Regions from separate parts of the Lysinibacillus sp. NPDC058147 genome, predicted to be linked through region 2. Evidence: riboswitches for the same ligand, from Rfam matches in the RefSeq annotation. Region 2 holds a riboswitch; each other region holds the start of a gene.

Evidence for each region. Region 2 has a riboswitch for lysine ahead of ACFVT8_RS22605 (amino acid permease). Riboswitches for the same ligand answer to the same signal wherever they lie in the genome.
Region 1: linked by a shared signal. The riboswitch ahead of ACFVT8_RS01280 (aspartate kinase) and the one ahead of ACFVT8_RS22605 (amino acid permease) in region 2 are both predicted to bind lysine.
Region 3: linked by a shared signal. The riboswitch ahead of ACFVT8_RS07465 (transporter substrate-binding domain-containing protein) and the one ahead of ACFVT8_RS22605 (amino acid permease) in region 2 are both predicted to bind lysine.

The regions. Positions count from the first base shown of each region.
Region 1 is NZ_JBHVUJ010000001.1:267,580-275,144, reverse strand. It holds gene sdhA (succinate dehydrogenase flavoprotein subunit) at 1-919, opposite strand, end outside; gene ACFVT8_RS01295 (succinate dehydrogenase cytochrome b558 subunit) at 987-1,595, opposite strand; gene ACFVT8_RS01290 (YslB family protein) at 1,868-2,302, shown strand; gene ACFVT8_RS01285 (methyl-accepting chemotaxis protein) at 2,493-3,752, opposite strand; gene ACFVT8_RS01280 (aspartate kinase) at 4,348-5,574, opposite strand; lysine riboswitch at 5,761-5,939, opposite strand; gene uvrC (excinuclease ABC subunit UvrC) at 6,276-7,565, opposite strand, start outside.
Region 2 is NZ_JBHVUJ010000012.1:78,688-86,252, reverse strand. It holds gene ACFVT8_RS22615 (nitric oxide synthase oxygenase) at 1-373, shown strand, start outside; gene ACFVT8_RS22610 (CynX/NimT family MFS transporter) at 435-1,643, opposite strand; lysine riboswitch at 1,819-1,995, shown strand; gene ACFVT8_RS22605 (amino acid permease) at 2,080-3,540, shown strand; gene ACFVT8_RS22600 (response regulator transcription factor) at 3,799-4,491, shown strand; gene ACFVT8_RS22595 (sensor histidine kinase) at 4,496-5,431, shown strand; gene ACFVT8_RS22590 (ABC transporter ATP-binding protein) at 5,569-6,492, shown strand; gene ACFVT8_RS22585 (ABC transporter permease) at 6,485-7,174, shown strand; gene ACFVT8_RS22580 (Nramp family divalent metal transporter) at 7,354-7,565, opposite strand, start outside.
Region 3 is NZ_JBHVUJ010000002.1:425,009-432,573, reverse strand. It holds gene odhB (2-oxoglutarate dehydrogenase complex dihydrolipoyllysine-residue succinyltransferase) at 1-1,167, shown strand, start outside; lysine riboswitch at 1,658-1,844, shown strand; gene ACFVT8_RS07465 (transporter substrate-binding domain-containing protein) at 1,960-2,826, shown strand; gene ACFVT8_RS07460 (amino acid ABC transporter permease) at 3,016-3,741, shown strand; gene ACFVT8_RS07455 (amino acid ABC transporter ATP-binding protein) at 3,754-4,485, shown strand; gene ACFVT8_RS07450 (DUF6501 family protein) at 4,803-5,000, shown strand; gene ACFVT8_RS07445 (toxic anion resistance protein) at 5,442-6,506, opposite strand; gene ACFVT8_RS07440 (5-bromo-4-chloroindolyl phosphate hydrolysis family protein) at 6,503-7,153, opposite strand.

The sequences.
Region 1 (7,565 bases), on a different contig from region 2:
TTTCACCATTGATACCTAGTTTTTGGTTCACACAAACGTCGAAAATTTCACGTGTTGCAATATCACGTGGTACTAAGTTACCATATGCTGGGTATTTCTCTTCTAAGAAGTACCAAGGTTTACCGTCTTTATAAGTCCAAATACGTCCACCTTCACCACGAGCTGATTCTGACATTAGACGGTTTTTGTCATCTCCAGGAATAGCTGTTGGGTGAATTTGAATGAACTCACCATTCGCGTAAGTAGCACCTTGTTGGTACACGATAGAAGCAGCAGAACCTGTATTGATTACAGAGTTTGTTGTTTTACCGAAGATAATACCAGGGCCACCAGTTGCCATAATAACAGCGTCTGCACGGAATGATTTAATTTCTTCTGTACGCATATCTTGCGCTACGATGCCGCGACAAACGCCGTCAGGATCGACTACTGCACCAAGGAATTCCCAGTGCTCATATTTATTAACTAAACCAGCTACTTCGTGAGAACGAACTTGCTCGTCTAGCGCGTATAGTAATTGTTGACCAGTTGTCGCACCAGAGAATGCTGTACGGTGGTGTAATGTACCACCAAAACGACGGAAATCAAGAAGACCTTCTGGTGTACGGTTGAACATTACACCCATACGGTCCATTAAGTGAATAATACCAGGGGCTGCATCACACATACCCTTAACTGGTGGTTGGTTCGCTAAGAAGTCCCCACCGTATACTGTATCATCGAAGTGAATCCAAGGAGAATCCCCTTCACCTTTTGTATTTACCGCACCATTAATTCCGCCCTGCGCACATACAGAGTGTGAGCGTTTTACAGGAACTAATGAGAATAAATCAACTTCAGTACCAACTTCAGCTGCTTTAATCGTTGCCATCAGACCAGCTAAACCGCCGCCGACAACAATTATTTTGCTTTTCGCCATGATTATTTCTCACTCCTCTTAAAAAATTGCAATGATTGCCATATGCTCTATAGTAGCTTCTATTACATTAAGCAAAAGCTAAAATAGCAGCCACACCAACTACACTTAGAATTACAAAAATAATGTTTGTTACATAAGTAGCAATCTTTTGAGACTGAGGAGATTGTGTAATACCCCAGCTTACTAGGAATGCCCATAAACCGTTAGATAAGTGGAAAGTTGCTGATATAATACCAACAATGTAGAACCCAAGCATGAATGGATTAGAAACAATATTCGCCATCATGTCGTAATCAACTTCTGTACCAAGCGCTTTTTGAATACGAGTTTGGAAAATATGCCATGCAATGAAGATCACTAAGAATACACCCGTGAAACGTTGTAATGAGTACATCCAGTTACGGTATGTGCTGAAACGTCCCGTATTTGGTGTAGCAGTGAATGCAATGTAGACACCATAAAATGCGTGGAACATTAATGGAATATAGATGACAATCCATTCAACTAGGATAAGGAATGGAATCTTTTCCATATTAGCGGTAGCTGCGTTGTAACTTTCTGCTCCGCCTGTTGCTGTAAAGTTAATTAACAGGTGCATCGTTAAGAACAGACCTACTGGAATGATACCAAGTAGAGAATGTAAGCGACGCAATAAAAACTCTCGATCTTTCGACAAGACTGTTACCCCCCTTAGTACTTAAAATAGCACAACTAAAGAAGTCATCATTTTGTAACTGATACTTCATTGACTGTGTATTTCATCATGGTACAATATTATGACATGTTTATTGTACTCTCAAGAGCTACGAGCGTCAAGGCAACTTAAAGTTTTTCACATTCCTTATTAAATAAGGAATCTAGTACATGATGCATCGTTTTTTCTCGAAAAATCTATCTTTACTTTATCAGTGTCAAATTTTAAGAAAATTCTAAGAAAGAAGGCTTTCAATGTTAAACACTTCATCTCCTACAATCTCAGCATTTGGCTATGAGATAATTCGCGATTATATTTTATCTTCCATTCTTGGTAAACACGAAGGTGATGTCCTTTACTGGGCAGGAAAAGATCTAGCTCGGAAGTTCCCCTGTACAAGTCAAGATGAACTTATCGCATTTTTCGCAGATGCCTGTTGGGGTAATTTAGAGCTTGTCAAAGAATCGAAGGATGGACGCATATTCCAGTTGACAAATGATCCAGAACTGATACAAATCGGTCTTCGTAGCTTTAGACTTGAAGCAGGATTTATAGCTGAACAAATCCAGCAAACAAAAGGTTATTTAACAGAATGCTATGATGAAAAACATGAAAAGCATCAGAATGTTACATTTACAGTAAAATGGGACGTTAAAGAGAGAATCATGAACACCGTTCCTACAGAATAAAACGAAAAGGATTGCCATCCCAAATTTATGGATGACAATCCTTTTTATGTATGCATATAAGTTGATTAAAATGAAGACTGGACGCCCCCAGGATGCTTTGCTCTGTGCGAAAGCGAAGCGTCAGCGATAAAAGCGCCTAGCCGGAACGGAAATCAAGCCCCTCGTTATGTTTACGAATCACTTTTCTAATTTATAGTTGTGCACGTCTTTCTTTTAAGAGCACATCTATTAACGAAATAAAAGCTTCTAAAATATTAAGTGACTGTTGAATCATTTCCTCTAAGTTACTAATCGACAGTTCATTTACTAATTTTTGTGCGGCCATATGTACTAATTCATGAGGTTGTTCTATATGAAGATATTCTGGTAAATTCTGATATTCCTCAAAATGTCCATAATACCATTCCCCAAACATACATTGATGATGCGTCTTTAAAGTTTCTTTATGGCCAGCCTTTTGAATAGCATTTCGCAAAAAGCTAGCATGATCCATTAACCTTGCCGCCAATTGGCTAACTACTGTTTGTTCTGAGGGCTTTCTGATTGTCGGTACAATAGCTTTTAACATTTCAGATACTTGATTTTGTATAATATCCGAGAAGTCACTAGTATGTGATAGTTCCGTCGTTGTTTCCGCTAAACGACCTACAGCTATTACATTTTCTTCAGATGCAGCTGTTATTTGATGAATGCCATGTGCTGCTTCTTCAATATTTTTACTTGTTACAGTCAAGTTAGCAATATTGTCCTTCATGATACTTAAAAAGTCAGTTAAATAATGTTCGACTTGTTTAATATTTGTCATTGTATTATGTAGTTTCTTATCAATGACTGCTCGAATCTTCGTCATTTCCTGCAATGAACCTTTCGAGCTGTTGGCTAACTTCCCTACTTCCATCGCGACAACATTAAAGCCCTTTCCATGCTCACCAGCTCGTGCGGCTTCAATAGAGGCATTTAAGGATAGTAGTTGTGTTTGATCGGCAATACCGGTTACCCCTTTACCGATATCATCCATTTTAGTCATTTCATCATACAATTGCTCTGTTGAATGAGCTCCTTTAGCCAACAGCTCCTGAACCATTTCGCCTTTCGAAATGGACGATTCCATTTCCTCTACTAGTAATATGGAGTGCTGTTTTATTTCTTGAATATTTGTATTAACATTTTGCTCAACCGTAAGCATCTCTTCTGTATTTGATGACATTTCTTCACTCATTGCGGAAATATCCCCTACACTCGTTGAGACATTTTGAACCTTTAAAGCCGTTTGAAAATTAATTAACTCCATATGCGCTAGCACAAAGTCTAAAATCGCATTTTTCACATCAATGCTTTCCTGTTCAAGTTCCAATTCTAAAATTCGCTTTTTTAGTATTTGTATTTCTAAATCGTTTTGTCTCTCAACACTTTCATCCATTGGTTTTTGAAATAAACCGAATAATACCATACAAAACTCCCACCTTCCCCTTGGTAAAACATGTCACATTTTATTATATAACAATAGGATTGGATAAAATATTAAATTGATGTGAACAAAAATAGATATGCCTATTCTAGAAGATTCATTTTAAGTGAAGTGGTTGATTGGAGTGGAGGCTGGGCTACTCCTTGGGGATCAGCGTCACAGATGAGACCATGGAGCGAGCAGGCAGAAGAACGAAGGCTAAAAACATCACATCCTGTGATAACGCCTTCGTGATCAACATCGTGCTGCTACCGCTACGTTAACACTATGCTTTCGCGCAAAAAACATCTGTTGGCCCAAGCGGCTCATCGGACACCCCCAGGAAGCTATGCTCTGCGCGAAAGCGAAGCGTCAGCAACAAATGTTTTATCTGTGCGAAAGCGAAGCGTCAGCAACAAATGTTTTATCTGTGCGAAAGCGAAGCGACAGCAACAAAGAGCACAGCCGGAACGGAAATCAACCCCTCGTTTTGCCATAGAGCCCTATTTTATTTAATATGACATATAAATTTCATTGACATAATAGTTTTTCATCAACATGGAAAGATGTGCCTTTTACTGACACATCCTCTTCAACATTATATGTAAAGCGCTTGTTCTAAGTTAAATTCATCATGTAAAGCATTTGCAGCACGAATCATTTCGTCCTGAGGAACAACGACAGACACTTTTATTTCAGAGGTACTGACCATTTTTACAGGGATACCTTCATGACGTAGACGATCAAACATTCGGGCAGCCACCCCTGGATTAGATGCCATTCCTGAACCAATAATAGAGACTTTTGCTAAGCCGATTTCAAAATCAGCAAAACTAAACCCTAATGATAATTTACTATCTTCTAGGACACGTAATGCTTCAGCGAATTCCTCTTTTAAAATGGTAAATGATACAGTTGGCTTTAAGCCATCAATTATTGCTTGAACAATTATATCGACGTTTATGCGATTTTCTGCGAGTATAGTGAACATATCTGCTAATGAAGCATTGGAATAAGCATCATAACCAACTGTTAAGCGAATAACGTCTGACTCATAGGCAACACCACGTACAATTAAATTTTTCTCCATTTCAACTTCCTCCTTCAATAAAGTACCTACTGTATCTATTTCGCTCGACCGAATGATAACTGGGATTTGAAACTTCTTTGCTAACTCTACAGCTCTTGGGTGTAAAATTTGTGATCCTAAGTTTGATAGCTCTAGCATCTCATCGTAGGAAATTTCTTTTAACTTTTGTGCCCCAGTAACATGACTAGGATCAGCTGTATAGACTCCCTCCACATTCGTGTAAATATCTACCCGCTCCGCCTTCAATTTTGCTGCAATAGCGATAGCCGACGTCTCCGCCCCACCTTTACCTAACGTCGTAATATTCCGTAAATTATCGATACCCTGTTCCCCAGCAACGACTACGATTTTCCCCTGTACTAAATGCTCTTCTATTCGAATAGTATTCATCTCATCAATACGGGCATTGCTATACATAGCATCGGTTTCAATGCCAGCCTGCCAGCCAGTTAATGACACTGCATCGTATCCTTCCTCCTGTAAAGCAATTGCCACTAATGTACTTGTAAGTTGTGAGTTTGTTGAAAATAGTGCGTCCAGTTCACGCTTAGATGCGTTGTCTGATAGATCACGAGCCATCTTTGCTAATTCTTTAGCCATCCCCCTCATAGCTGTGGTGACAACCACAACATCAAAACCTATTTCTTTTTCTGCAATCGCCTTTTTCGCAACATTTTGAATGTGCACTGTTGATGCTAATGTAGCACCACCAAATTTCATCACAATTCTCGCCATCTTTATCATTCTCCTTCGTATTCAATCATTTCACTGATTATAAAGTAGCTATACTATTTGTAGCTCTTCACCAAAATAACGCTGCAATAGCTACCTTGAAAAAAGGTTGTCTCTAGAAAGCAAAAAAGGCAACCCTCACATAATGTGAAAGCTGCCTATAACATGTACAATAAAAGTAACTTGCGCATGTGTGATAGCTCTCCGAAACAATTAGAATCGACAGTCTTACATCTCTTAAATGTAAAACCAGCACAGCATCGGAAACAACGATGCTTCACTTCGGCAAGTTTCCCTTTCATACATTTTCACTGGACTTGCTCGTCCTCAAACGTACTACTCTTAAACCTTGCACCTCTATCATCACTAAATAGTGAATGTATTTAATTGAACCTTAGTGAAGAAATTTCCAATTTAATAAGTAGAAACTACTGAAAAGCTAAGGCATGGTATACAACATTGCTATATTGTAGAGCAATGTTATATACAACCTTAGCATACGTCTAATCCTTTGACAATGTCTCTTATTGAAAATCAATTTCTCCTTGGTGTAATTGCGTCCGGAGGCTTTAGGCCCAACGTGATGTTGGTCACTCAGTCGTTGCCACAGGACGTGGCGTTCTTAGACTGAGTTCCTCTATTTCAGTAGTAGGTGTGTGTACACCCACCGGAAAGGTATTCCCTCTGAATTTATTTCACCACCTTTAGAGGTGGGAGTCTTCTGCTGAATGAAAATAAGCATAGATATTGTTAGCTAGATTAGCTGGCATCCCTGCTTCCTGTAATGCCTGTATACTTGCCTCACGAATTTTTTTGACAGAGCCAAAATGCTTAAGTAATTGCTGTTTTCGCTTTGGACCAATGCCTTCTATTTGATCGAGGGCAGATTGTATAGCATGCTTCTCGTGCTGTTGTCGTAAGAAGGTAATAGCAAAGCGGTGTACTTCGTCCTGAATTCGTTGCAGTAAGTAGAATCCATCGCTTGTGCGCTTTAACGCAATTACTTCAGCTGGATCACCAAATAAAAGCTGTGACGTATTATGCTTTTCATCTTTTGCCAATCCGGCAATCGGAATGACAAGGCCGAGCTCATCTTCTAACACTTCTCGTGCGACTTCCATTTGCCCTTTCCCACCATCTATTAGTACTAAATCCGGTAACGGTAGACCATCTTTTAATACGCGTGTGTAACGACGACGAATTACTTCCTGCATCGCCCCGTAGTCATCGTGCTTCGCAGCGGTACGTGTCTTGTATTTTCGATACTCCTTCTTCGCGGGTTTTCCATCGATAAATACTACCATTGCAGATACAGCATCTGTCCCATGCATATGACTATTATCGAAAGCTTCAATCCGTAAAGGCGTGGAAATGCTCATAGCTTCACCAAGCGCCTCACAAGCTCCTATAGTGCGTTCTTCCTGACGTTCAATAAGTTGGAACTTCGCAGCTACAGCAATTTCAGCGTTTTTCGTCGCTAATTCAACTAGCTCTTTTTTTTGCCCACGTTTTGGTGTCAGTACCTTAACTTCTAGTAATTCCGTTAAAATATCTGCATCAATAGATTGCGGGATAAAGATTTCCTTAGGCTTAATGTGCTCTAGCTTTTCGTAAAATCGTCCAACAAACGTTAAAAATTCCTCTTCTGCTTCTTGATAAATTGGGAAAATCGAGACATCTCGCTCGATGAGCTTTCCTTGACGGACGAAGAAAACTTGAACACACATCCAGCCCTTCTCAACTGCATAGCCAAATACATCGCGATTCGTTGTATCATTTGAGACGATTTTTTGCTTTTGCATGACTGTATCGATATGTGCAATTTGATCCCGAAATTCCTTTGCACGCTCAAACTCTAAATTTTCTGCGGCCGCTAGCATTTTTACTTCTAGCTCCTTTTTGACTTCCTCAACCCCACCATTTAAAAATTTTGTCATATCCTCAATCATATCGTTGTAAGTTTCAGCTTCAATATCCTTCACACAAGGGGCTAG
Region 2 (7,565 bases):
TATGGGAACAGAAATTGGGGCACGTAATTTAGCAGATCATGAGCGTTATAATATGCTGCCTGCTATAGCGGAAATTTTCAACCTCGATACGACTAAACAGGCTTCTCTATGGCGTGATCGTGCATTAGTTGAGCTGAATATTGCCGTTCTACATTCCTTTAAAGAAGACGGTGTTAGCATTGTGGATCATCATACAGCTGCACAGCAATTTAAATTGTTTGAGGAAACAGAAGTAACAGCAAATCGTAAGGTTACAGGTAATTGGACGTGGTTGATTCCACCTCTTTCACCAGCTACAACTCACATTTACCATAAACCTTATGTTAATGTTTACAATACACCGAACTATTTTTATCAGAAACCACCTTATTAATAGGGAAAGGCAGCTCACTTTTAACTTATTTCCGTTGAAATAAGATTATGAGCTGCCTTTTTTAATTCACATATTCATTTTTAGAAGCCCTAAATGAACATAAGAAAAGTATCAATACAACGATAATAAATAACCATCCAGCGGTTTTCCAGTTACCGAATAAATCATGCAAATAACCAAATAAAATAGGACCGATTGCGGCTAATAAATATCCTAATGATTGTGCAAAACCTGATAAATCAGCCGCTTCAAAAGCTGTACGGGTACGTAGTGTAAAGAACATCATTGCTAATGCGAATGAAGACCCTCCTGCTAAGCCTAGTAGCACCATCCATAGAACAGCGAGACTTGTCCATTCCATCACTACCCCGATAAAGCCAACTAAGTAAAATACCGTAAACATTAATACGAGAGGTCGTTGAGATGTCATTTTACTTGCAATAATAGGTACAGCTAAAGCCATTGGAACTTGTGAAAATTGCATGATGGAAAACATCCAGCCTGCACGATCTGCTGCTAAGCCTTGTGCTATGTATATTTCAGGAATCCAAGCTGCGGTTGTATAGAATAATAATGATTGTAATCCCATAGCCCCCGTTACTGCCCAAGTAACAGGCGATTTCCATAATGGTGCACGCTCTTTCGTCGTTTTAATAGGAGGCTCAGGTTTATTAAATTTCAGCAGTGGAATCCAAATTAAAATGGTTAATACCACAAGAACAAGTGCAATTGATAGTGCACCTTGCCAACCAAGTGATGAATCAGCAATAGGATAACTAATACCAGCACCGAGTCCAGCTGTCAAATTCATCGACATTGTGAAAAATGCCATAAGTAAACCTACGTGATAGGGAAATTTCAATTTAAGTAACCCCGGAATTAGTACGTTACCGAATGAAATGGCTATACCAATTAGCATAGTACCAAATACGAGTAAACTAGTTGTACCAAGGGAGCGTAGGACAATTCCTACAGCTAAAAGAATAGTTGATAAAAATAATGTTAATTCTAATCCAAATTTACGTGCGACAATTGGTGCGAACGGAGAAATAATTGCAAATGCTAGCAATGGAATCGTTGTTAGAAAGCCCGCTAGTACATTGGATATGCCAAGGTCTTCACGGATAAAGGAAATAATAGGTCCAACAACTGTTAGCGGCATTCGTAATGTCGAGGCAATACAAATTACTCCGATAACTAGTAATAAGGTTGTACCTTTCCAGCTAATTTTCCTGCTAGGATAAGTATCGGTATGTTCATGAGTAGTCAAATAAATCCCCCTTGTTAGAACAATTATAATTGAATCACTATACCACTTTATCATAATAATAAAAATAGTGGAAAATTCATAAAATACAGAACATTAAACAGGCTATTGAAATGTCATAGGTCGTATGTTAAACTAATATCCATCATAAATTTAATATTTATATGCCTCATGTTTGTATTGAGGTAGAGGTCGCGGTATTTAAGAGTATACTAATGGAAATGACAAGCATTTGAGATATTAGTTGAAAGGAAATACTGCCGAAGTGTGAGGGGACTTGAAAACCTCATGCTGGGGCTGTCTCCGAAAGGAACAGAACTGTCACGTTTGGACAACGTGTTGAGCTATCATTTTGAAAGAACAGAGGATTTACTTAGCCATCACAGCAACGTTCATGTGATGGCATTTTTTTGCCTCTTAAAAGGAAGGAAGCTATATTGTGAGTGAAATAAAAGTCAATCAGCTCGGCCATAAAGCGCCGGAGCTGAAAAAAGAATTAAAAAGCCGTCATATTACAATGATTTCATTAGGCGGTACAATCGGTACAGGATTGTTTTTAGCTAGTGGTGGTGCCATTGCACAAGCAGGTCCAGGCGGTGCACTACTCGCCTATGCATTAATCGGTATCATGGTGTATTTTTTAATGACGAGCTTAGGTGAAATGGCAGCTTATATGCCATCATCGGGATCATTTAGTACGTATGCAACAAAATTTGTAGACCCGGCTTTAGGCTTTGCACTTGGTTGGAACTACTGGTATAACTGGGCAATTACAATTGCAGCGGAAATTTCTGCTGTCTCATTAATTATGAAATATTGGTTCCCAGATAGCTCATCCGCACTTTGGACTGTTTTATTTATTGCAGTAGTTTTAACGTTCAATCTATTATCAGTAAAAAGCTATGGTGAAAGTGAATACTGGTTTGCAATGATAAAGGTTGTAACTGTAATCGTTTTTATTATCATCAGCTTCTTAATGATTTTTGGTATTTTAGGAGGACACGCTCCTGTAGGCTTTACGAATTTCTTCATTAGTGATGGACCATTCCACGGAGGTCTCCTTGCTACATTTGGTATTTTCTTAGCTGCGGGATTCTCATTCCAAGGGACAGAGCTACTTGGAATAACAGCAGGGGAAACAGATGACCCTGGTAAAAATATTCCGAAAGCCGTTAAGTCTGTGTTCTGGCGAATTCTATTGTTTTATATTTTAGCGATTGCTGCAATTGGGATGCTGATTCCATTTACAGACTCACGTTTATTATCTGAAGATATCGCTGTTTCACCATTTACATTGGTGTTCGATCGTTTAGGAATTGCCTTTGCTGCATCATTGATGAATGCTATCATTTTAACGGCAATGCTGTCAGCAGGGAATTCAGGGCTTTACGCATCGTCACGTATGCTTTGGCAATTAGCAGTAGATGGACATGCACCGAAAATTTTCACTAAACTAAGCCGTCGAGGTATTCCAATTTACGCATTACTGGCGACTTTAGCTATAGGTTGCCTAGCATTTTTAGCTTCATTCTTTGGTGATGGTGTGGTCTATATGTGGCTCCTAAATGCCTCTGGGATGTCTGGCTTCATTGCCTGGTTAGGGATTGCATTTAGCCATTATCGTTTCCGTCGAGCGTTCGAGGTACAGGGCTTAGATCCGAAATTATTGCCATATAAAGCAAGGCTATTCCCATTCGGCCCGCTATTTGCCTTTACGGTTTGTATGATTGTTGTTATTGGACAAAACTACAATGCCTTTATGGGTAATACAATAGATTGGTACGGAGTCCTTGTCTCATATATCGGTATTCCACTGTTCTTACTGTTATGGCTTGGCTATAAAATCAAGCATAAAACAAAAATGCTTCCATTAGAGAAATGTGATTTAAAAGTTGAATAATAAAAAATAAAACTGTCCTGTGAGTCATAGAAAAAAATGACTTGCAGGGCAGTTTTTTTATAGATAAAAAATATTAATCAATTTGTACCTCTGAACGAACAATCTTGCCAGAAAAATTACTACAAGTGAACGATTAAAAAGGAAGAGCTTTAGTTTCTCGAATTTATCACCTACTTTTGGTGCTCAACCTCAATATGGTAAACTGTTATATAAATGGCAATTGATAAAATGCTTTATATTAGGAAGAGGTGCATGAAAGTGCAAAAGCATATTTTACTAGTAGAAGATGACGAAGCCATTCGCGAAATGGTAGAAAACTATTTAACGATGGAGGGGTTTCTTGTTACCTCTGCAGTAAATGGAGAAGAAGCATTACAAAATTGTTTAAACAATCCCTTTGATTTAGTGATCTTGGATATTATGATACCGAAACTTAATGGATTAGAAGTTTTAAAGATTATACGAGAGCAAGCATCACTTCCAATTATCATTATGTCAGCCAAGGATAGTGATGTTGATAAAGCGTTAGGATTAGGATTAGGGGCAGATGATTACATCGCCAAGCCATTCTCGATGCTGGAATTTTCAGCACGCGTTAAAGCCGCAATTCGAAGAGCTACAAAATACTCCAATCAAGTGGAGGAGAAGAAAGATATAGTAGAGATAGACAACTTATCGATCGACCTTGTTAATTTTTCAGCTGAGAAGAATGGACAACAAGTAAAGCTCACGTCAAAGGAATTTGGCATCTTAAAATTATTCGTGACAAATCGTAATCGAGTTTTTACAAAGCAGCAAATTTATCAATTGATTTGGAATGATGCTTACTATGGGGATGAAAATATTATTAATGTACATATAAGAAGATTACGTGAAAAAATTGAAGACGATCCATCCAATCCTCAATATATTAAAACACTTTGGGGAATTGGCTATAAATTTGAAGGATAAATAGATGATTATATTTCTATTACTAATTATTGTGTTACTCGTAGGAATTATTATTTTTCAGGTGAGAGCAAAAAAACAACAGAACGCTACGATTCAATACATGCATCAAAAACTGGAAGACATTATTGATGAACAATCAAGTGAGAAGATTTTAGTATCGACAGCAAATCAAGAAATACAGCAGCTGCTGATTGCGATAAATGCGCTGCTAGACCACAATCAAAAAGTGCTGGCGACACATCGAAAAATGGAAAGTTCTATGAAAAAGATGTTAGCCAATATCTCACATGATCTTAAAACACCTTTAACAGTTGTATTAGGCTATACGGAAATGCTGAAGCTTCGTCACTCACTTAGTGAAGACGAGCAGAGACGATTGCTCACTGGCGTTCATTCGAAAACATTGGAAGTATTAAAAATAATCCATACATTTTTTGATTTGGCAAAATTGGAGGCCGGAGATACAGATTATCCAATGACGAAAATTAATGTAAGTGAAATTTGCCGCAAAAATATTTTATCATTTTACGATATGGTCACGTCTATGGGGCTAGAGATCGATATAACAATACCAGAGATATCAGTATATGCACTTGGCAATGAAGAAGCGTTAGATAGGGTTTTGAATAATTTACTGTCAAATGCTATTGCCTATGGGGCGTCGGGGAACATCATTGGGCTCACAGTAAGAAATGATGATACGAATATTTTTATTGATGTCTGGGATCGCGGTAAGGGGATCGACGAATATCATATTGATAATGTTTTTGAAAGAATGTATACACTTGAGGATTCTAGAAATAAATCCTTTCAGGGGAGTGGCCTAGGCTTAACCATTACAAAACGTCTTGTAGAATTAATGGAGGGCTCCATCCAGCTTTCCAGTATCCCATATGAGAAGACCATTTTTACAGTTTCTTTAAAACGAATGACATACTGAGCAGTCATGCTTGTAGAGCATATTAAATGCTTTACAAGCTTTTCTTCTGCGCTTAAGAAATTTGTAAGAATCAAGTAATAAATTAGAGAGTTTCATTTTTTATAATAAGGATAGCTAAATTTAAGGGAGAGATCTACATGACATATATTGTGAAAACAAGTCAGCTTACGAAGGTGTTTGAGGGAAAAGAAGTCGTTTCTGCTGTGACTATGCATGTAAAAAAGGGAGAAATATACGGTTTTTTAGGTCCTAATGGTGCCGGAAAAACCACAGTTATGAAAATGCTAACAAACCTTACGAAGCCAACGAGTGGAGATATTGAAATCTTTGGTGAAAAATTAATGGACCACTCATACGATGTGCTGAAAAGAATGGGGACGATTATTGAATACCCGATTTTTTATGAAGATTTAACTGCAAAGGAAACCTTAGAATTACATTGTGAATATATGGGCTATTATGACAAGAAAGAGATTGCTCATGTTCTAGATTTAGTAAAACTAAAAAACACTGAGAAGAAACGAGTAAAAGAATTTTCTCTTGGGATGAAACAACGCTTGGGTATTGCACGTGCAATTATTACGAAGCCGGAATTACTTATTTTAGACGAGCCGATTAATGGACTAGATCCAGTTGGCATTAAAGAGCTTCGAGAACTATTCAAGATGCTTTGTAAAGAGTACGGAATTACGATTATTATCTCTAGTCACATTTTGGGTGAAATTGAACAATTGGCAGATACAGTTGGGGTTATTAAAGATGGAAGATTAATTAAGGAAGTATCAATGGATGCTGTCAATCGTAGTCAAGCAGATTATATTGAAGTGATTGTCAATGATGGGAAAAAGGCTGCCTTTATTATAGAAAGTAAATTAAATATCACTAATTTCAAACTAATGGATGACAATTGTATTCGAATTTATGATTCGGCTGCTTCACAAAAGGTACTATCTAAAACATTGATTGAGCATGATATTGAAATTGAGGGCATTAGCAAAAAAACAAGCTCATTAGAGGATTATTTCTTGAAGTTAATCAATGGAGGTGTCGCTAGTGCTTAATTTAATGCGTCTAGAAATGAAAAAATACCATATTGGTTCATATATAAAAAAAGCCGTTTTGGCAAATTTTATAATACTAGGTGTTATATTTATGCTTATATTTATTACTAAAATAGAAGGGGATCAAGATTTTAGAACTTATCAGATGGCATTTGGCCTTATAGATTCAGGTGTAAGGGCAGTATTTATTATCTTTGCTAGTGTGTTAATCGCCAAATTCATTATTGGAGAATTCAAATATAAAACCATCACTGTAGCATTTATGTATCCAATAAGTAGAAAAAAATTAATTGCTTCAAAGCTAGCCATTGTTGTTCTTTTTACCTTTAGTGCAATTATTTTATCGACTATTTTTGTAACAGCGATTTTTTGTGCTGTTAGTGAGGGTTTCCAATTGCTTCCGGATACATTAACATTCTCTTTCATAATACAACGAATTCCCGCTATGATCATGAATGCAGTTTCAGCATCATGCATCGCATTAATACCATTGTATTTCGGTATGAGAAAATACTCCATTCCGGCAACGATTGTATCATCTATATTAATCGTATCGGCCGTATCATCAAATTCGGGTAATTTCACTTTGTATGATATTATTTTCATACCCATCACTTTAGCTATCATCGGTATAGGCGTGGCCTACTCATCATTTCGAAATATTGAGAAGATCGATATATAAGGGTAAAAAAATTGCGCATCGTAGTAGGGGGACAATTGTATACCATATATAAGTTGATCTTAGTTACGACTGGGCGACCAGTCGTAACGGAAATCAACCACACGTTATGCAGTAAGCTTCTTACATGTAGAAATGCCAGACACAAAACCAAATTAAGGTCTTTGTGTCTGGCATTTTTGTTAACCAAATACTGTTTGCCATAATAAATAAAGATTTAAAGCAACTACAATTACCACGACAATCCATCCTAATATGGTTGTAATACGATGGTTAACAAGGCTTCCCATAATATCACGCTTACTTGTAAACATTACAAGCGGTACAAGAGCAAATGCAATACCAAAGGATAAAACAACTTGACTTAGGACAAGTGCATAAGTTGCATTAACAC
Region 3 (7,565 bases), on a different contig from region 2:
GTGGGCGATCGCGTTGAAAAAGGTGAATTCATCGTTGAACTTGAAACAGATAAAGTAAACGCTGAAATCATTTCTGAAGAAGCAGGAGTTTTAACTCAAATTTTAGCTGAAGAAGGCGATACTGTACTTGTAGGTCAAGTAATCGCAGTTGTAGAAGCTGGCGAAGGTGCAGCACCTGCTCCAGCAGCACCAGTTGAGACAGCAGCTCCAGCTCCAGCAGCGCCACAAGCGGCACCTGCTCCTGTTGCAGCGGCTCCAGTAGTAGAAGAAACTTCTGGTGAGCGTGTAATCGCATCTCCAGCAGCTCGTAAACTTGCTCGTGAAAAAGGTATTGACCTTGCTGCTGTATCTCCAGTAGATCCACAAGGCCGTGTACGTGTACAAGACGTAGCAGCTCATGGTACAGCTCCAGTAGCAGCACCACAAGCAGCGCCAGCAGCACCTAAAGCTGTTGCAGCTGTAGATGAATCACGTGTAACTGTTGAAAAAATGAGCCGTCGTCGCCAAACAATTGCGAAACGTTTACTTGAAGTAAAACAATCTACAGCAATGTTAACTACATTCAACGAAGTAGATATGACAAACGTTATGGCTTTACGTTCTCGTAAAAAAGACCAATTCTTCGAGTCAACTGGCTCAAAACTTGGTTTCATGTCATTCTTCACAAAAGCTGTAGTTGCAGCGCTTAAAAAATACCCATATGTGAACGCACAAATCTCTGGTGATGAAATTCACTTAAACAACTTCTTTGATATCGGTGTAGCTGTATCAACAGAAGAAGGTTTAGTAGTACCAGTTGTACGTGACGCTGACCGCAAAAACTTTGCAGAAATTGAAGATTCAATTGCAGACCTAGCGAAAAAAGCACGCGATAAAAAATTAGGTTTAGCAGATCTTCAAGGTGGCTCATTCACAATTACAAATGGTGGGGTATTCGGTTCATTAATGTCTACACCTATTATGAATGGTACACAAGCTGGTATTCTTGGTATGCATACTATCAAAAAACGTCCAGTTGAAGTGAATGGTGAAGTAGAAATTCGCCCAATGATGTACTTAGCTCTATCTTATGACCACCGTATTATCGATGGTAAAGATTCTGTAGGCTTCCTTAAAACTGTTAAAGAATTACTTGAAAACCCAGAAGATTTATTATTAAATTCTTAATTCCTGAGTTTATTAAAACCCTGCGAACATTGTTTTGCAGGGTTTTTTCTTTTCATCAATTGAAGTGCTGGAATACTTTCGAAAGCTTCGCATAGTAATAAAGTATATAGTGCAAAAGAATTTAACTTTGTTGAACAACAGTTTCTTTTGGATTACTAGAATAGAGCTCTGATGATAAATATTTGAGAATTTTCTGAAAATGATGAAATTCATATTTGCAAAACTTAATCACTTATATATGTTGGTTAAGTGAAAACTGGACACCTCCAGGAAAGCGCAATATCGGAACGGAAAACAATTGCTACGTTATTGTAGAGGGTAAATCTAAACACCATATCCGACTTTGCAAAGTTGCATATAAGGATTTTAAAAGAAAAAAACCCTAATATTGTAATTAGTCAGAAAAGTAATAAAATTATCTTGACGGATAACTTAGTTTTATAGTAGTATCTTAATATCAATTAAATATACAAACCTCACATTTATCCTATTGTGAGGTAGAGGCGCGGTATTTATTAGTTCATTGTTGAGTATAAGCAAGCGAAGACGCAATGGAGAAGGAACTATCGCCGAAGTATAAAAGGAGCTCGTACTTTTATGCTGGGTCTGCAGTGAATAAGTGCAGGACTGTCCTAGTAAATTACTTTCCAAGTTTACTAGGTTGTGCTATCTCGGAATGTTGGAATTATAGTGAGGATTTGGGCAACTGTTAAAAAGATAAGACCTAAGTTCAGAACTTAGGTCTTTTTTGGTACAGTTGTCTTATTTTTTTACAGAAAAGGGGAGTTTTACATGAAAAGAAAATGGTTGGTATTAATGTTGACCGTCATGACTGCAATTTTGTTAGCAGCATGTGGTACTGGAGACAAAAAAGATGAGACGTCGTCTAGTGATGGAGGGACAAATACTGATAAGGGTGAAAGTGGCGGCGTGTTCCGTATAGGGATGGAAGCTGGCTATGCTCCGTTTAACTGGACGCAGCAAAATGATGCAAATGGCGCGGTGAAAATTGCAGATAATGCAGAATATGCAGGTGGTTATGATGTGCAAATGGCGAAAAAAATCGCTGAGGGCTTAGGAAAAGAATTAGTCATCGTAAAATTAGAATGGGATGGCCTAGTACCAGCACTGCAATCAAACAAAATCGATGCAATTATTGCTGGTATGTCACCTACTGCTGAGCGTAAGAAAACAATAGATTTCACTGAAAACTACTATACGTCTGATTTTGTTATGGTTATTAAAAAAGGCAGTAAATATGAAAATGCAAAATCTATTCAAGATTTCTCCGGTGCTAAAATTACATCACAATTAAATACGTCTAACTACGATGTTATTGATCAAATTAAAGATGTAAAAAAACAAACTGCAATGGATAACTTCCCAGCAATGCGCGTTGCTTTAGAAGCTGGAAAAATTGACGGCTATGTAGCAGAACGTCCAGAAGGTATTTCCGCTGCTGCTGCAAATGATAAGTTCACGTATGTAAAGTTTGAAAAAGGCTTCGATACAGATATTTCAAATACATCTATTGCAGTTGGTTTACGTAAAGGTGATGCAGATCTTGAAAAAATCAATGAAATCTTAAAAGGTATTTCAGAAGAAGATCGCCAAAAAATTATGGAAGAAGCGATTCACCAGCAACCAGCAGCACAATAACATGAAAATGCACGGACTATCTATTAGTCCGTGCTCCAATACAATCTATAAAAAAGAATCTCTATAAAAAATAATAATGTCTTAGCTAAAAGTTTCATAAGATAAAAGAAACAAAAGGCCCTATCAAAATGGTAGATAGCTAAGACGACTGTAACGAACAAGCCACACAACGTTGTTAGGAGGAACATCATGAGTCTTGATTGGATTATTTCTATTGTTGAGAACAACTGGCAAATGTTTTTACGAGGTGCGTATTATACATTACTTATTTCGATTTCTAGTACAATTATTGGTGCACTTATCGGATTTTTCATCGGAATTATGCATACCATCAAGGTTCGTAAAAAAGGTGTAAAGTTCTATAGCTTAAAGCTCATTAATTTTATACTAACATGCTATGTTGAATTCTTCCGTGGTACACCAATGATTGTACAAGCTATGGTTGTATTTTACGGATTAGATATGGCATTTGGTATTGATATGCACTTTATTACGGCGGGGATATTAGTTGTTTCACTAAATACAGGTGCTTATATGGCTGAAATTGTGCGTGGTGGTATTGTTTCCATTGATAAAGGGCAGTACGAGGCCGCATCGGCAATTGGTATGAATCATTTTCAAATCATGCTACATGTTGTATTACCACAAGTTGCACGAAACATATTGCCTGCAACAGGTAACCAATTAATTATGAATATTAAAGATACAGCAGTATTAAACGTTATCGGGGTTACGGAATTATACTTCCAAACAAAATCGATAGCGGGCAATAACTTCCGCTATTTTGAATCCTTCTTTGTAGCCTGCGTCCTTTATTTCATCATGACATTCACAGCATCAAGAATTTTACTGTATGTAGAAAAAAGACTTGATGGACCAGATGCTTACCGAAAAGAACAGAAAGAAGCAATATAGGGGGACGAACAGATGACAGTTATTAAAATAGAACATTTAAGTAAATCATTTGGGCGTAACCAAGTGTTAAAGGATGTAAATTTCCAAGTTGAAAAGGGCGAAGTTGTCTGCTTAATCGGTTCTTCCGGATCTGGTAAATCAACACTACTACGCTGCATCAATTTACTGGAAACACCAAGCGGCGGTCAAATTATTTACCAAGGTGAAAACATTTTAGACGAAAAGCATAATATCCAAGAATATCGTACACATTTAGGTATGGTATTCCAGCAATTTAACTTATTCAACAATCATAATGTGCTAAAAAACTGTACAGTTGGTCAAATGAAAGTATTAAAGCGTTCAAAGGCAGAAGCCGACGAAGTTGCTCTAAAATATTTGCAAATTGTTGGTATGGATCAATACGTAAATGCGAAGCCAAGACAGCTATCTGGCGGTCAAAAACAGCGTGTAGCGATAGCGAGAGCATTGTCAATGAGCCCAGATGTAATGCTATTTGATGAACCGACATCAGCTCTTGACCCAGAAATGGTTGGTGAAGTGTTGAAGGTAATGCGTCAGCTAGCAGATGCCGGGAATACAATGTTAATTGTTACACATGAAATGGAATTTGCAAAAGAGGTAGCAGACCGCGTTGTATTTATGGATAAAGGTGTTATTGTTGAGGAAGGACCACCATCACAGGTATTAGTAAACCCTCAGAATGAACGGACAAAAGAGTTTTTAAAACGAACATTAAAATAATAGGTTTGCGTATTTGATTACAATAACAAAAAAGTGAGTCCATATGAATGGGCTCACTTATTTTCTAGAATTCCATTCTGCGTATAAAACAAAGCAAATTGCAAATGCAACGGCCAGAATAAAAAACCATTGTGGTACACCACCAAAGCTCATAGTAACACCTCGAAGTAAAATTTTTATTATGGATATGGTTAAAAAAACGATAGTTATGGAGAAAATATGATCTTCTATGGTTTTTTTCTCCACAAAAGTTCAAAAATATTATAAAATAAGCAATAGACATTAGCTTCGTGCTAGTAAAGAGAGGTAGAGAGATTATGTTACATTTAAAATGGAAAGATGCTCCAACGGTACGCACAGTTACTTGCAAGCATACAAATGCAACAAAATATTTAGTTTCAAACGTATTAACAGTAGGGAAACAATATGATGTGAAAAATGAAACAGAAGAATTCATTTTTATTATCGATAACACTGGTAATATCGGTGGTTACTATAAAGATTATTTTAAATAAGTTTAATCAATTTCGCCTTGGCGTAATTGTAGCTGACGCTTTGCTTTCGCTACAGAAAACATTTGCCGCTGACGCTTCGCTTTCGCGCAGATAAACAATGTGTCCGGATTTTGAATTGTTCTCAGGCCTGCACGAGGGCCGACACGATGTGGGTCATTTCGGTAATGCCACAGGACGTGGCGTTTTTACCGATGCAGGTCAGTTAGCCGTTTTCGCAGCATGCGAAGGTTTTAGGCTAACATCCTTTATTCATTCCTTTTAAAATCCGGGGCATCCGCCGGAGGCTTTATTTTCATTCAGTAGGTGTTTGGGAAATCCAGGAAAGGTGGAACTACATATGCATTCATCACCACCTTAAGAGGTGGGTTTCTTCTGCTGAATGAAAATAAAAGGGTGGTTCAGATGATTTCTGAGCCACCCTTACTTGTTAGAAAAGAAGAATCATTCCCTCTTAAAGCTCTTTACTTCAGCTACATCTTGTAATTGCTGTTTTTCCTGTTCTGTAGCTGTATGAAGGGCAAAGACGTCTTTAATAGCTGTCTTCAGCTCATGCTGTGTTTCTTTGAATTTCGATACTTGCTGTTCAAAGGATGGGCTCGTAAAACGATCGTTTGTACGTGATAATCTTTCCTCTAGTTGTGCGTAGTGATGATCCATATGCATGGATAACATCATGGCCAATTGATTTTTCCAAAGTGGAATAAGTGTGCCGATTGAAAATTCGATTTTTTCAGCTAGCGTTTGATTGGACTGCTGAATCATGCGTATTTGTGGCGCAGTTTGTAAGGCAACCTGCTGAGAAACTTGTAAGTCATAAATACGTTGATCTAGACGTTCAATTTGATCGGCAAAATCATTAAGCTGTTGAATAGCTAGAGGCTGTTTCGTCGCCTGTACACTAGTCACCTTTTTAGGAAGGTCAACTTCAATGGCTTGCTGCTTCTTCATTTGCCCTGCTGCAATAGCAGTAGCTAACTCTTCAAAGAATCCTCTATTATGTGCATAAAGTTCTTCTAGCATTTCCACATCTCTTATCATTTGAAGCTGTGCACGTTCAAGCTGAACACCAATGCGTTCTACTTGGATACTAATTCGTTCAAACTCCGTTAATGTTTGCTTAACAGTAGGCTCAATTTTGCCAAACATCTTTTGAAAAAAAGACTGTTTTTTTGGTTCTAATGCGTTAGGGTCCACACGGTCTAACGTTTGCATTAAAGAGTCTAACATTTGACCAATCTTTGTGACGTCTTTCTGTTTTACTTGTGCAAGCATTCGATCAGCAAATTGAGAAAGCGCTCGTTGTGAACCTTGCCCTAAAGACAGGACTGATTCAAAGTTTGTCAGGTCTAGTTGACTAGCGAATAGAAGTGCTCGACTTTGTGCAAGAGGCGATAGCGTTTCATATGTCGCCATCGCCTCATTATTTGTAGTTTCTAAATAAGATTGCACAAGAGGGGAAATACCTTGTATTGTATTTAGTTGAAATGCGTGATCATTTGCTGTCACTTATCATCGCCTCGCCATTCCAATTGTTCTTTTCGTCTAATATTGGAACGATTCGCAAATTCGATTTCCATTTGAAGATGGTCGATATCGTTAGAAAGCGCATCCTTTAAATCAATTTGAATCGTATCATTTAAATCTGTAAGTGTTTCTCTTGTTTTTGATAAGGTAATCTGGATTTCCTTATCCTTCACAGGCTGTCTCGATAACATCGTATATTTATCCGTTAATTCGACAGCAGAAGGGAGGTGTGCATAAAAAAATTGTTCAACATTATAAAATTTTCGTGGATCTGTTTTCACTATTTTTACGATATTTTTTGAAATACGTGTCATTTCGAGTAATTGCTTAAATGCAGAAACAGAGCGTACACGTAAGTAGTTTTGACTTAATGTTTGAATGTTTTTATTGGCAGCTGTAAGTTGTGTTTCAATATGTTTGTATTCTTCTTTTGTTATACCTGCTATTTGCATGAATTTCTTTTTCTGTCTATGTTTCAACAACGCCGTACTCGACGCGTATGTTCCAGCAAACAATAAACCACCAAGGAAGTATCCTGGACTTGCCGCAATTGCTGCGATAGAAACAGTTGAGAGAGAAATTAAGAAGCTAGCGGTATGTCTAGAAAAAAACTGTCCGACACTAAGCATGTTTCTTCCTCCTAGCATTTAAATATGTCTATATTCTTATACGAAATAATCGACATAAAGTTTCAATGAAATAATAATCCCTACATAAATTTTACTGCTAATTGTAAAGTTTCTCAATGATATTACTTTAGAACAAGTAAATCCTTTGCTTTATTAGGAAGAAAAGGGGACAGACGAAAAAGGAGTTAACTAATTATCTGACATTGCGGTTTCATCAATACTAGGATGAATGTTAAAAGCCTATCAAGGATTAATTATTTTCATTTATATAGTATTCAAAATTAATGTGATTCGCGAATTGCTTCACACTTTGTTAGTCAATTTTTTCTCTCTTAATAGGTTAAACATTAGTATTGTTTTTTCATCCGTTGTTGATTCCTCGTAAACAGCTTATTCGTGATGATTATTTTAC